Regions from separate parts of the Cupriavidus sp. SK-4 genome, predicted to be linked through region 2. Evidence: riboswitches for the same ligand, from Rfam matches in the RefSeq annotation. Region 2 holds a riboswitch; the other holds the start of a gene.
The links. Region 2 has a riboswitch for glycine ahead of gcvT (glycine cleavage system aminomethyltransferase GcvT). Riboswitches for the same ligand answer to the same signal wherever they lie in the genome.
Positions count from the first base shown of each region.

Region 1: linked by a shared signal. The riboswitch ahead of CF68_RS35180 (D-amino acid dehydrogenase) and the one ahead of gcvT (glycine cleavage system aminomethyltransferase GcvT) in region 2 are both predicted to bind glycine.

Region 1 is NZ_JFJW01000245.1:96-7,291, reverse strand. It holds gene CF68_RS35200 (tripartite tricarboxylate transporter substrate binding protein) at 1-951, shown strand, start outside; gene CF68_RS35195 (hypothetical protein) at 977-1,480, opposite strand; gene CF68_RS35190 (sialidase family protein) at 1,477-2,697, opposite strand; gene CF68_RS35185 (TonB-dependent receptor) at 2,723-4,999, opposite strand; glycine riboswitch at 5,209-5,307, shown strand; glycine riboswitch at 5,308-5,426, shown strand; gene CF68_RS35180 (D-amino acid dehydrogenase) at 5,438-6,751, shown strand; partial or broken gene CF68_RS35175 (branched-chain amino acid ABC transporter permease) at 6,831-7,196, opposite strand, start outside.
Region 2 is NZ_JFJW01000087.1:4,384-11,579, forward strand. It holds gene CF68_RS18540 (UvrD-helicase domain-containing protein) at 1-1,138, opposite strand, end outside; gene CF68_RS18545 (glycine zipper 2TM domain-containing protein) at 1,421-1,648, shown strand; glycine riboswitch at 1,726-1,813, shown strand; glycine riboswitch at 1,835-1,960, shown strand; gene gcvT (glycine cleavage system aminomethyltransferase GcvT) at 2,057-3,184, shown strand; gene gcvH (glycine cleavage system protein GcvH) at 3,273-3,653, shown strand; gene gcvP (aminomethyl-transferring glycine dehydrogenase) at 3,754-6,684, shown strand; gene CF68_RS18565 (L-serine ammonia-lyase) at 6,829-7,196, shown strand, end outside.

The sequences.
Region 1 (7,196 bases), on a different contig from region 2:
ACCACCGCCGCGCTGGGCGCGTGCGCGCTGGCGCCAACGCTGGCGCGTGCCCAGGCCTGGCCGGCCAAGCCGATCCGGCTGGTGGTGCCGTTCGCGCCGGGCGGCAGCTCGGAGATCGTGGCGCGCTCCACCGCGGCGGAGCTGACCAAGCTGCTTGGCGTGTCAGTCTTCGTCGAGAACAAGCCCGGCGCGGCCGGCAATATCGCGATGGGCGAAGTCGCGCGCGCCGATGACAACCACACGCTGATCCTCGGCCATATCGGCACGCTGGCGGTCAATCCGTTTATCTTCCCGAAGCTGCCCTACGACCCCATCAAGGATTTCCGCGCGATCTCGCTGCTGTCGAAGGTGCCGAGCCTGTATGTGGTCCACCCCGACGTGCCCGCGAAGAACCTGAAGGAGTTCGTGGCGCTGGCCAAGAGCAAACCCGGCAAGCTGAACTACGGTTCGGCCGGCAACGGCAGCGCCGGCCACCTGGCCTTTGAATACCTGAAGGCCGCGACCGGCACCTTCATCACCCATGTGCCGTATCGCGGCAGCGGCCCGCAGATCACCGACCTGCTGTCGGGGCGGCTGGACGCGGCCGCCGTCGGCGCACCGGCGATCATCCAGTTCATCAAGGCCGGCAAGTTGCGCTGCATCGCCACCGGCACGACCCAGCGCATTCCCCAGCTGCCTGACGTGCCGACGGTTGCCGAACAAGGCTATCCCGGCTTCGAAATGACGCAATGGTATGGCCTGCTGGCACCGGCGTCTCTGCCCCAGGCGGCCGCCGACAAGCTGGCGGACGCCACCGTGAAAGCTGTGAAGAGCAAGTCGTCGGTCGAGCGCCTGAGCGCGGATGCGGCGATTGTGGTGGGCGACACGCCGGCGGAGTTCTCGCGCTTTATCGCGCAGGAACAGCAGCGTTGGAAGCCGATCATTGCGCGCGCGGGGATCAAGCCGGATTGAACGGGCAGCCGCTCCCGGCGCAGCCTCAGCCGGCGATGCCGGCCCAGCGCAGGTGCTTGCCCCAGTCGGCGTCGCTGATCACGCCGGACACGCCCTGCCGCAGGCCATCGGCGCGATAGAAGTAGGTGCGCGGCATCTCGCCCATCCAGTCCGGATCGACCGCATAGCGCAACCGCTCCTGCGGCTCGTGCCCAAACACCCACGCGTTGCGCGTCAGCCTGACGCGCTGGAGCAGTTGCTGCACCTGTGGCAGCGCGTCGGGGTTGTCCGTCGCCAGCGTGACGACGCGCAGGTCCCGGTGCTGCGCGCGCAGCTTGCCGATGGCGTCGAAGTTGCGCTTGCAATAGACGCAGTCGAGCGACCACACCACCAGCACAAAGGGCTTGCCCTGCTGGCTGGCTGCCAGCAGGGTGGCGCTGGCCGATGCGAACACGGCGACGCGCTCGGCCGGCGCACTGCCGGCATTGGCGGCAGTCATCGCCAGGGTCAGGACGGCAGCGGCGAGCAGCTTGCGGCGGGATGGCATCATGCGCCCTCCTTGCCCAGCGGGAACACCTGGAAGCCCTCGGCCTCGGTACGCCACAGCACGTAGGCGCGGCCCGCATGCTGCAGCAAGTGCGGCTGGTCCGAGTCGCGCTCCGTGCCGGCAAGCTTGCGCGTCTGCCAGGTCTTGCCGCCGTCTTGCGACAACATCGCCGACAGGCGTGTCTGCTGGCCGTCGAACGATTTCCAGGTCACCGCGATCTCGTTGTCCTTCAGCGCGACGATATCGGCATGCTGCGCGCGCGGGTCGTCCAGCGGGCGCTGTGCCAGCAGCTTGCCGTCCTTCCAGCGCCCCACCGAGACCGTGGGCTTGCCTTCGCGCACGTTGAACCAGACCATATGCACCGTGCCATCGGGCGCCACCGAAGCGCCGGGGCCGTGGTGCGGGCAGGCGTCGATGCGCCAGTCGTCGAAGGTGGCGCGCTGCATCGGCGTGGCCCTGCCGTCGGTGCCCAGCAGCGCCAGCGCGTGGTCGCGCGTGTTGGGCGGGAATACATGGCGCCACAGCGCCAGCATCTTGCCGTCAGGCGTGGGCAACAGCGCGATGCGGCAGCATTCGCACGACTGGTCGGCGATCTTGTAGTCGCCCTGGAAGGTCTTGCCTTGGTCGGCCGAGACCGCGTAGTAGACCGCGGCGCCGGCGTACGGCTGCTTGCGCGCCTCGGCGGCAACCACGTCGCGCTTGTCGATCCAGCTGACGAAGACGCGCCCGGCGTTGTCCACCGCGATGGCGTCGAAGCGGTGTGCGATCTGGTCGCGGTTGGCATGCACCGTCAGCGGTTCGGCAAAGGACTTGCCGCCATCGGTGGAGCGCGCAAAGCGGATAAAGCCGGTCCACGGCTTGGGCAGCGGCTGGGTCCAGGTGACGTAGATCTCGCCGTCGCGCCCCGCGGCCACCTTGGGCCGGCTTTCGTGATCGGCGGCAACCTGCTCCGGCACGCTGTTGACATGCTGCGCCGGCCCGAAGCTGCGGCCGTAGTCGGTCGATGCACGTACCGCGACGTAAGGGCCGTCCTTGTAGGCGACCCACAGCTTGCCCTCGCGATCGAAGGCCGCGCCGGTGCCCAGCTCGCTCATCTTCGCGGTCTTGGCCTGGCTGCCGTGGCCGGCGTGATCGCCGTGCGTTTGCGCGGTCGCGGCCAGCGCGGCGCAGGCCATCAGCCCGGCAACGATCAGACGGAAACTGGGGCAAACGCCTTGCATGGGTGTGGTCAGCCTGTTCACGTGCTCAGAAGGAAAGTTTCGCCTCGGCGTAGAACGTCCGGCCCGGATACGGGTGGTAGACGTAGTAGCGCTGGTCGGTGAGGTTGTCGATGCCAAGCCCGAGGCGCACGTTCTTCGCGGGCCTGTACGTCACCTTGACGTCAAAGGTCAGGAAGCTGCTGGTGCCGCCGAAGGTGGCGGGATTGACGTCGGAATTGTCGAGCGTATTGTACTGCCGCCCCGAATAGGTCATGGCCAGCGTGCCGGCCCAGGCCGGCGTGATGCGATAGGTTCCCATCAGGTTGGCCCGCCACTTGGGGATGCGGTAGAAGTACTTGCCCACCGAGGCCGGGTTGTTGGCGTTCTCAAGCGTCTTCGAATGGTTGTAGGCCCCGCTGGCCGACAGGTCAAAGCCGCTGACGAACACATCGCGCGCGTCATAGGCCAGCTCGATGCCGCGGGTGCGCACGCGGTCGACGTTCTGGAAACTGGTGACAGTCGGGAATACCGTGGTGTTGGTCTGGCTGACCAGGGCATCGCGGATATCGTCCTCATACACCGAGACCCGGAAGTACGACGAATCCAACGTGCGCTCGAAGGTCAAGTCCTTCGAGAACGACCGCTCTGGCCGCAGGTTGGGATCGTTGTTGATCAGCGCGGTCCCGGTGATGCGGCCCTGGAACAGCTCGCTGACAGTCGGGTAGCGATAGGCCTGGCCCAGCGACAACCGGCCCAGCCAGTCCTGCCCGAAGGCCTTCTCCAGCGCCAGCTTGGGCGACCAGTTGGATTCGCTGCGCACCGGGTAGCCGATATCCGCGCCGGGCTGGCTGCGGCTGCCGTCATAGGCACGCCAGTGTTCGTAGCGCACGCCGGGGATCAGCTTCCAGTCCTCGGCAAAGTACCAGGCGTCCTGCGCATACAGCGCCTGGGTCTCGGTCTTGCCGGCAAAGGCGTTGTTGAAGGCGGTGATGGTGGCCGCCTGCCAGTCCGAGGTGTTGTAGGTGGTGTTGCTCAGCCGGTAGTTGTCGTAGTGATAGCCGAACGTGACCCAGTGCCCGCCCTGCAGCTGCTGCGGGCGGTAGTCGGCCTTCAGGTCGAGCGTGCGCCAGCCGGTGCCGTCGCCATAGGTCACCGTGCCCGGCCCGCTGCCAACGGTGTTGGCGCTGCGGCTGATGTCCTTGCTGACGTCGAACAGCGACGCCACGCCCGAGAAATTCCAGCCGGTCTCGTTGCGCGTGCGCAGCGACAGGCCATAGAGCCAGCGCGCGTCCTCGCCATTGCTCGGGGCAAAGGCGTTGGCGGGAATCACATACTCGTAGCCGCCGATATTCACTGGACCGTTCGACACCACGTTGCCACTGGCATCGCGCAGGTAGCTGCCCGTGGCGCTGGAGCGGTCCTGTTGCCAGTAGGCGGCAGTGAACTGCGCCTGCAGGGTATTGGTGATGTCGTAGCCAAGCTTGAGCTTGAGCTGGTCCTGCACGGTATGCGTGACGCCCTCGCTGTTCACGCCCATCACCACGCGGTCGCGGCCGGTCTGGTCCTGGTCGAAGTGGGCGCCGGTGACCGGCTTGTCGGCGGAAGTGGCACGGGCCGTGGAGCGCGCCGTGGTATAGAAGCTCAGCGGCTGGCTCTTGCTGTCCTGCCGGTCCACGCTGACCAGCCACGAGAACGGGCCGACGCGGTCGCCCACATAGGCGTTGGCGTGGACCCCGTTGAAGTTGTCGTGCGTGCCGTACAGGCTGAAGCGCTGCGTGAACAGCTGCACGCTGGCATCGCCCTCGAACTTCTCCGGCGTGCGCGTGGTGATCAGCACCGTCGCACCCAGCGAGTTGCCGGGATACAGCGCCGAATACGGGCCGTACAGCACATCCATGCGCTCGATCTCAGCGCTGTTGACCAGCGACCAGCGCGGCGGGAAGCTGAAGTCCGATCCCAGCAGGTTGGACAGCAGCAGGCCGTCCGCATAGACCAGCCCCCGCGCCGACTGGCGCGAACTGGTGCTGCGCACCGAGATGATCGAGTTCATATCGCCGATGAAGCGCTTGCGTACGGCGAGGTTGGGCGCGTATTTGAGGGCGTCTTCCGTGTTCACCACATTGAAGTCGGCCATGCGGCGGCTGCTGATGCCGTAGGCCGGCGAGGGCGTGTTGGGCGGTATGGCCGGCGTCTCGCCGCGCTCCGACTTGGCCGAGACCACCACCTCCTGCAGCGGCTCGAGCGCGTCCACCACCTGGGCGGCGGCGACGGCGGGGCCCATCAGTACCGCCGAAACGGCCAGTGCAATGCGATTTTTCTTCACTGGAAAACCTTGTTGTCGTCTTTTTTTTGGCTCACTCCACCTGAGCGCAGCATACGGCGCTTCTCCCCGAGAGCGAGCGCTGACATTTTATGGGGCATGGGGACGCAGGCCGATGCGACATAGCGACGCGGGCGGCAGGCCGCCTAAGTGTTAACCCGCATATCCAACGTCGGACCTTGTCACTACATTGCCCCGATTGGCGTCAAGCCAATGTGATGCAGGGAGAGACTATCGCGGCGCCCGCCGCGCACAGCGCCGAAGGAGCAACCGCCCCGGAAACTCTCAGGCAAAAGGACCGGCATCACCAGTCAGTGCACTCTGAAGAATGCCGGACGCTATCGTCCGCCGGCATACCGAAGGAGCAAGCGTACCCCGCCCTGGCGGCCGGGTGTCGTGAATCTCTCAGGTCCAGAACAGAGGGGGCGTCCGCCACGCATATTGCGTCCGGGCTCCCACCATCGACGTTCCTGGAACCTGCAGATCATGAAATCAATCGCTGTCATCGGCGGTGGCATCACGGGTGTCACCACGGCCTACGCGCTGGCCCGGCGCGGATTCTCCGTCACGCTGTTCGAGCGGCACCGCTATGCCGCCATGGAGACCTCGTTCGCCAACGGCGGCCAGTTGTCGGCCTCCAACGCCGAGGTCTGGACCCACTGGTCGACCATCGTCAAGGGCATGAAATGGATGCTGCGCAACGACGCCCCGCTGCTACTCAATCCCCGGCCCAGCTGGCACAAGCTGTCCTGGTTCGCCGAGTTCATCGCCGCGATCCCCCACTACCGCCGTAACACCATCGAGACCGCGCGCCTGGCCATCGCCGCGCGTGAGCACCTGTTCGGCTGGGCGGCGCAGGAAGGCATCGATTTCGACCTGAAGAAGGAAGGCATCCTCCATATCTACCGCGACAAGGCCGGCTTCGACCATGCCGGCCGGGTCTCAGCGCTGCTGGCGCAGGGCGGGCTGGAGCGCCGCGCCGTGACGCCCGAGGAGATGCGCGCGATCGAGCCGACGCTGGCCGGGTCCTACTATGGCGGCTACTTCACCGAAAGCGATTCCACCGGCGACATCCACAAGTTCACCAGCGGCCTGGCCGCGGCCATCGATCGGCTAGGCGTGCGCTGCCTGTACGGCCAGGACGTGCGGGCGGTGAAGACCGACGGCAGGCGCGCCACCGTGACCGTTCAGGACGGCGCCGACACGGCCAGCTCCACCTTCGACGGCGCCGTGATCTGCGCCGGCACCGCCAGCCGCGCACTGGCCGCGGGGCTGGGCGACCGCGTCAACATCTATCCGGTCAAGGGCTATTCGATCACGGTCAACCTGACCGATGAAGCCAGCCGCGCCGCGGCACCGGTGGTGAGCCTGCTCGACGACGAAACCAAGCTGGTCACCAGCCGCCTGGGCGACGACCGCTTCCGCGTGGCCGGCACTGCCGAGTTCAATGGCTACAACCGCGATATCCGCGCCGACCGCATCCGCCCGCTGGTGGAATGGGTGCAGCAGTGCTTCCCCGGCGTCAGCACGCGCAGCGTGGTGCCTTGGGCCGGGCTGCGGCCGATGATGCCGGATATGCTGCCGCGTGTGGGGCGCGGACGGACGGCATGCATCTTCTACAACACCGGGCACGGGCACCTGGGGTGGACCTTGTCGGCGGTGACTGCGGATATGGTGGCGGGGATTGTCTACCAGCATCTCGGCGCGAAGCTGGCAGTCGCGCCGGGTGCGTCGCTGGCATTGGCCAAGGCCTAAGCCTGAACTTGCAGATGTTTTCCCCCCTCTCCCATTTAGGGGAGAGGGGAGAGAACTAGGGGCATGGACGGGTTTCGCCTCATTCGGGTCCGCGCCCCAAACTCCCCACAATCCCCTTGCGGAAGGTCAGCACGCACACGATGAAGATGATGCCCGTCACCATCGACACCGATTCACCGAACCCGTTGAACCAGTCGATGCCCGTCACCGCCGCAAGGTAGCCGCCCAGTTCGCCAAGCTTGTTCTCCAGCGCGATCACAACAAACGCGCCGATAATCGGCCCGGTGAGCGTGCCGAGGCCCCCCAGCAGCGTCATCAAGATCACCATGCCGGACATCGACCAGTGCACGTCGCTGAGCGTCTCGAAGCCCAGCACCAGTGCCTTGATCGAGCCGGCCAGCCCCGACAGCGCCGCCGACAGCACGAAGGCGGTCAGCTTGAAGCG
Region 2 (7,196 bases):
AGGGAATCCGTTCGCGGCGCAGGATCTGCTCAAACAGCCGCGCCTGGTGGTTGCCGCGGTACAGGATGGCATAGTCGCGGAACTGCGCGCGGCGCTCGAACTTGTGCGCGGACAGGCGGAACACCACCGACTCGGCCTCATGCTCCTCGTCGTTCATCGGGTGGATGGCGATGGGGTCGCCCATGCCGTGCTCGCTCCACAGCTTCTTGTCGAACAGCTTGGGGTTGTTGGCGATGACCGCGTTGGCTGCTTCCAGGATGCGCACGGTGGAGCGGTAGTTCTGCTCCAGCTTGATCACCTTCAGGTCCGGGAAATCGGTCTGCAACCCGCGCAGGTTGTCCAGCGTGGCGCCGCGCCAGCCGTAGATGGCCTGGTCGTCATCGCCCACCGCGGTAAAGGCCGGCGCGCGCAGGTGCGAGCCGCCCGCCAGCAGCTTGAGCAGCTGGTACTGGCAGGCGTTGGTGTCCTGGTATTCGTCGACCAGGAAGTAGCGCAGGCGGTTCTGCCACTTGAGCTGCACCGCTTCATTGCGCGCGAACAGTTCGGCAGGCAGGCGGATCAGGTCGTCGAAATCCACCGCCTGGTAGGCGTGCAGCGTGGCCACGTAGTTGCGGTAGACCAGCGCGGCCTGGTGCTCGTCGGCATTGGCGGCCTGCGCGATCGCTGCCTCCGGATCGACCATGCCGTTCTTCCACAGCGAGATCGTGCCCTGCACGCCGCGGATCAGCTTCTTGTCGGTGGTGCCGAGCTGCTCCTGGATCAGGCCGAAGCAGTCGTCCGAATCCATGATCGAGAACTGCGGCTTCAGGCCCACGTGCTCGGCCTCCATGCGCAGGATCTGCACCCCGAGCGAGTGGAAGGTACAGACCGTCAGCTGCTTGAGCGGGATGCGCTTGCCCTCGCGCGTGGTCTTGCCCTCCATCAGCTTGCCGATGCGCTCCTGCATCTCCTTGGCGGCCTTGTTGGTAAAGGTGACGGCGGCGATATGGCGCGGCTCGAAGCCCTTGTCCTCGATCAGATGCGCGATCTTCTGCGTGATCACCCGGGTCTTGCCGGAGCCCGCCCCGGCCAGCACCAGGCAAGGGCCGTCCAGGTAGCGGACGGCTTCGGATTGGGCGGAGTTCAGGCCATGGGTCATGCGTGGGATGCGGTTGGAGGCAGGGAAATCGGCAGGAACAGCGGAAGGCCAGGCGGGACACGCCAGCCCCAAAAAACGGGCACGGCGGCAAAGCTGCCGATGTTAACACGCTGGCCGCGGCAGGTCAGTCAGCGCAAACCGCGTTGACACGGCCAGTTGTGTCACTGGCGTAACACTTCGTAAAGGCCGGAGCCAATCGCGCAACCAAACGCTCTAACTAATATGTCCCCCTGGCCTGCGCGGCGGGGTTGACATGCTTGAATCATCACATCGGAGCCAATAATGAAAACCCTGCAGACTTTGACCAAGGTGACCCTGATCGGCGCGACCGTCGCGGCCTTTGCCGGTTGCGCGGACATGACCCCGAAGCAGCGTAATACCGCCATTGGCGCGGGCGCGGGCGCCGTGGGCGGCGCCATCCTCACCGACGGTAGCGCGCTGGGTACGCTGGGTGGCGCGGCCGTGGGCGGCGTGATCGGTAACGTTGTCACCGACGACAAGAAGAAGTAAGCCAGACCACTGCAGCGACAGGTACGGCAGGCTCCCCTGGCCGGTTTGACAAAGGCCGGGGCCTCCCGTACATTGCGCGCATCCGACCGGGAGAGCGCGCATCGCCTGCGCCGCCGAAGGGGTATCACCCGAAAACTCTCAGGCACCACGGACCGATCGGATCGGCATGCAATATGCACACGATGCATGCCGAACTCTGGAGAGCGGCACCCGCCATTCGTGGCGAGCGTGCCCACCGAAGGGGCGCACGAGGACGGGATCCGGCAGGATCCGCCTTGTAATCTCTCAGGTATCGAGGACAGAGGGGTCATCCGCCGCAGCGGTGCTACGCCACATTCAGGCGCGGCGAGCGTTGCGGCGGATGGCCCTTTTTTGTTTTCGCCAACCGAGACTGCCCCAGAGGATTCCATGACGCTCCAGGCCACGCCCCTCAACGCCATCCACCGCGCCCTCGGCGCCCGCATGGTTGATTTCGGCGGCTGGGACATGCCGGTCAACTACGGCTCCCAGATCGAAGAACACAATGCCGTGCGCACCGACGCCGGCATGTTCGATGTGTCGCACATGTGCGTGGTCGACCTCGCCGGCGCCAATACCCGCAGCTTCCTGCGCGGCCTGCTGGCCAACAATGTCGACAAGCTGCAGACCCCGGGCAAGGCGCTCTACTCGTGCATGCTGGATGAGAAAGGCGGCGTGATCGACGACCTGATCGTCTACTTCTTTGCCGAGGACTGCTTCCGCCTGGTCGTCAACGCCAGCACCGCGCTGGGCGACATCGAATGGATCCGCGCGCGCAATGCCGCCACCGGCAGCGATGTGACCATCACGCCGCGCCGCGAAGATGTTGCGCCTGCAGGCGTGCAGCCTCTGGCCATCGTCGCCGTGCAGGGGCCCAACGCCCGCGCCAGGGTGTGGAGCACCTTCCCCTCGACCCAGCCTTCGGACACGCTCAAGCCCTTCAACGCCGCCGTGGTCCAGGACCCGGCCATCGGCGAGATCATGGTGGCGCGCACCGGCTACACCGGCGAAGACGGCTTCGAACTGGTGGTGCCGGCCGAGAACGTCGCCGCCGTCTGGGAAAAGCTGAACGCCGCCGGCGTGCGCCCGGCGGGCCTGGGCGCGCGCGACACCCTGCGCCTGGAAGCCGGCATGAACCTGTACGGCCAGGACATGGATATCAACACCTCGCCGCTGGATGCGGGCCTGGCCTGGACGGTGGACCTGCAGAGCGAGCGCGACTTCACCGGCAAGGCGGCGCTGGCCGCGGCCGGTTCGCGCCAGCAATTCCTCGGCCTGATCCTGCGTGACAAAGGCGGCGTCCTGCGCGCCCACCAGAAAGTGATCAGCCCGGCCGGTGACGGTGAAATCACCAGCGGCACCTTCAGCCCGTCGCTGTCCCAATCCATCGCCTTTGCCCGCCTGCCGAAGGATGTCGCCGTGGGCGATACCGTGCAGGTGGAGATCCGCGACCGCAAACTCAACGCGACTGTGGTTAAACTGCCGTTTGTGCGTAATGGCAAGGCACTCGTGAGCTGAGGCTCATACCAACGGTCGCCCTCGCCTGCCGGCACTTGCCGGGCAGGCATCACCCAACAAGAAACAAATCTGTATCCGGAGAACCTTCATGAATTTCCCCGCTGACCTCAAGTACACCGAGTCGCATGAGTGGGTACGCGTCGAAGCCGACGGCACGCTCACCATCGGCATCACCGACCACGCGCAGGACGCGCTGGGCGACATCGTCTTCCTGGAACTGCCCGAAGTGGGCAAATCGGTCGGTGCCGGCGACGCGCTGGCAGTGGTGGAGTCGGTGAAGGCCGCTTCCGACATCTACGCCCCGGTGGCCGGCGAAGTGATCGCCGTCAACGAGGCCGCCACGGCCGCCCCGGAGAGCGTCAATGCCGACGCCTTCGACGCGTGGCTGTTCAAGCTCAAGCCGGCCAACGGCGACGACGTCAATGGCCTGATGTCGGCCGACGCCTACAAGGCCAGCGTCGGCGCCTGACGCCGGCCGCGCCGGTCCAACCATGGACCGGCCACTGCAGACTGACGCGCGCCGTCCCGGCTGACCACCGGCCGGCGCGCACCCCACGAGGTTCTTGCCAATGAACGCCCCGCTTCCCATGAACGCCGCCCAAGTGAACCGGCCCACGCTGGCCGAACTGGAGGCGCGCGACGCCTTCGCCGCCCGCCATATCGGCCCCGATACCCCCGAACAGCAGCACATGCTGAAGGTGCTGGGCTATGACAGCCGTGCCGCACTGATCGACGCCGTCATCCCCGCCGCCATCCGCCGCCGCGACGGCATGCCGATGGGCGAGTTCACCGAGCCGCTGAGCGAGGAAGCCGCGCTGGCAAAGCTGCGCGGGCTGGCAGGCAAGAACAGGGTGCTGAAGAGCTTTATCGGCCAGGGCTACTACAACACCGTCACGCCCGGCGTCATCCTGCGCAATATCTTCGAGAACCCGGCCTGGTACACCGCCTACACGCCCTACCAGCCGGAAATCTCGCAAGGCCGCCTGGAAGCGATGCTGAACTTCCAGCAGATGGTCACCGACCTGACCGGGCTGGATATCGCCAATGCGTCGATGCTGGATGAAGGCACTGCCGCGGCCGAAGCCATGACGCTGCTGCAGCGCGTGAACAAGCACGATTCGAACACCTTCTACGTGGCCGACGACGTGCTGCCGCAGACGCTGGAAGTGGTACGCACGCGCGCGCTGCCGATGGGCATCGAGGTCAAGGTCGGCCCCGCCGCCGATGCCGCCGCGGCCAACGCCTTCGGCGTGCTGCTGCAGTACCCGGGCGTGAACGGCGACGTCAACGACTACCGCGCCATCGCCGACGCCGTGCACGCCGCCGGCGGCCTGGTGGTGGCTGCCGCCGACCTGCTGGCGCTGACGCTGATTGCCGCACCGGGCGAATGGGGTGCCGACGTGGCCGTGGGCAACTCGCAGCGCTTCGGCGTGCCGCTGGGCTTTGGCGGCCCGCACGCCGGCTATATGGCGGTGAAGGACGCATTCAAACGCTCGATGCCGGGCCGGCTGGTGGGCGTGACCATCGATGCGCAGGGTAACAAGGCCTACCGCCTGGCCCTGCAGACGCGCGAGCAGCATATCCGCCGCGAGAAGGCCACCTCGAACATCTGTACCGCGCAGGTGCTGCTGGCCGTGATGGCCTCGATGTATGCCGTCTACCACGGCCCGCAGGGCCTGAAGCGCATCGCTCAGCGCGTGCATCGCCTGACCGCGACGCTGGCCGCCGGCCTGCAGGCGCTGGGCTTCGCGCGCACCAACGCCAGTTTCTTTGACACGCTGACGCTGGAAACCGGCTTCAACACCGATGCGATCCATGCCGCAGCCACCGCGCGCGGCATCAACCTGCGCCATATCAGCGCCACGCGCGTCGGCATCTCGCTGGACGAGACCGCCAGCCGCGCCGACGTGATCGCGCTGTGGGAAGTCTTCACGCAAGGCAAGCCGCTGCCCGCCGAACTGGACTTCGACAAGCTCGAAGCCGCCACGCAGGACGCGTTCCCCGCAGCGCTGGCACGCACCAGCGAATACCTGACCCACCCGGTCTTCAACACGCACCACGCCGAGCACGAGATGCTGCGCTACCTGCGCATGCTGGCCGACAAGGACCTGGCGCTGGACCGCACCATGATCCCGCTGGGCTCGTGCACGATGAAGCTGAACGCCACCAGCGAGATGATCCCGGTGACCTGGCCCGAATTCAGCCAGATCCACCCGTTCGCGCCGCTGGACCAGACCGTGGGCTACCGCGAGATGATCGACCAGCTCGAGGCCATGCTGTGCGCTGCCACCGGCTACGCCGCGGTGAGCCTGCAGCCCAACGCCGGCTCGCAGGGCGAGTACGCGGGCCTGCTGATCATCCATGCGTACCACGCCAGCCGCGGCGAGAGCCATCGCGATATCTGCCTGATCCCGTCGTCGGCGCACGGCACCAACCCAGCGTCGGCGCAGATGGCCGGCATGAAGGTGGTGGTGGTGGCCTGCGATGAGGACGGCAACGTCGACCTGCAAGACCTGGCGAAGAAGGCCGAGCAGCACAGCAAGAACCTGGCGGCGATCATGATCACCTACCCGTCCACGCACGGCGTGTTCGAGCAGGGCGTGCAGCAGATCTGCGAGATCGTGCACAAGCACGGCGGCCAGGTGTACGTCGACGGCGCCAACATGAACGCGATGGTCGGCACCGCCGCGCCGGGCCAGTTCGGCGGCGACGTGTCGCACCTGAACCTGCACAAGACCTTCTGCATCCCGCACGGCGGCGGCGGTCCGGGCGTGGGCCCGGTGGCAGTCGGCGCGCACCTGGCGGACTTCCTGCCCAACCAGGACAGCGTCGGCTATCGCCGCGACGACCGCGGCATCGGCGGCGTGTCGGCGGCGCCGTTCGGCTCGGCCAGCATCCTGCCGATCTCGTGGATGTATATCGCGATGATGGGTTCGGCCGGCCTGACCGCGGCCACCGAGAATGCGATCCTGGCGGCCAACTATGTCGCCAAGCGCCTGGCCCCGTACTACCCGGTGCTGTACACCGGCCAGCACGACCTGGTCGCGCACGAGTGCATCCTGGACCTGCGCCCGCTGCAGAAGGACACCGGCATCAGCAATGAAGACGTGGCCAAGCGCCTGATGGACTACGGCTTCCACGCCCCGACCATGAGCTTCCCGGTGCCGGGCACGCTGATGATCGAGCCGACCGAGAGCGAGGCGCTGCACGAACTGGACCGCTTTATCGACGCGATGATCGCGATCCGCCAGGAAATCGGCCGCGTTGCCGACGGCACCTTCGACCGCGACGACAACCCGCTCAAGCACGCGCCGCACACGGCTGCAGTCGTGACCGCCGACGAGTGGACCCACAAGTACACGCGCGAGGAAGCCGCGTACCCGGTGGCATCGCTGCGCACGCAGAAGTACTGGCCGCCGGTCGGCCGTGCTGACAACGTGTACGGTGACCGCAACCTGTTCTGCGCCTGCGTGCCGGTCAGCGATTACGTGGTGGACTGAGGCGTAGCGCCGCCGGAGCCGCGGCGGCCCGCCAACGAACTATGCTCGAGATGACGGGCATCGCGGTGTCGCGGTGCCCGTCGCAGCCACGCCAACCGACCAAAAAGAGCCTCTTCAGGGCCATCCCATTGCTGGAGACATTCCGTGGCAGTCAGCGTCTTTGATCTGTTCAAGGTGGGCATCGGCCCGTCGAGCTCGCATACCGTGGGCCCGATGCGCGCGGCCCTGATGTTCGCGCAGGGGCTTGAGCGCGACGGCCTGTTGCCGCAGGTCGCGAGCGTGCGAGCGGAGCTGTACGGTTCGCTGGGCGCCACCGGCAAAGGCCACGGCACCGACAAGGGCGTGATCCTCGGCCTGATGGGCGAGGCGCCCGATACCGTCGATCCCGATTCCATCGACACGCAACTGGCCGCGCTGCGCGCCAGCCGCGAGCTGTCGCTGCTGGGCAAGCACATCGTGCCCTTTGTCGAGAAGGAGCACATCGCCTTCTACCGGCGCGAAGCGATGGCCGA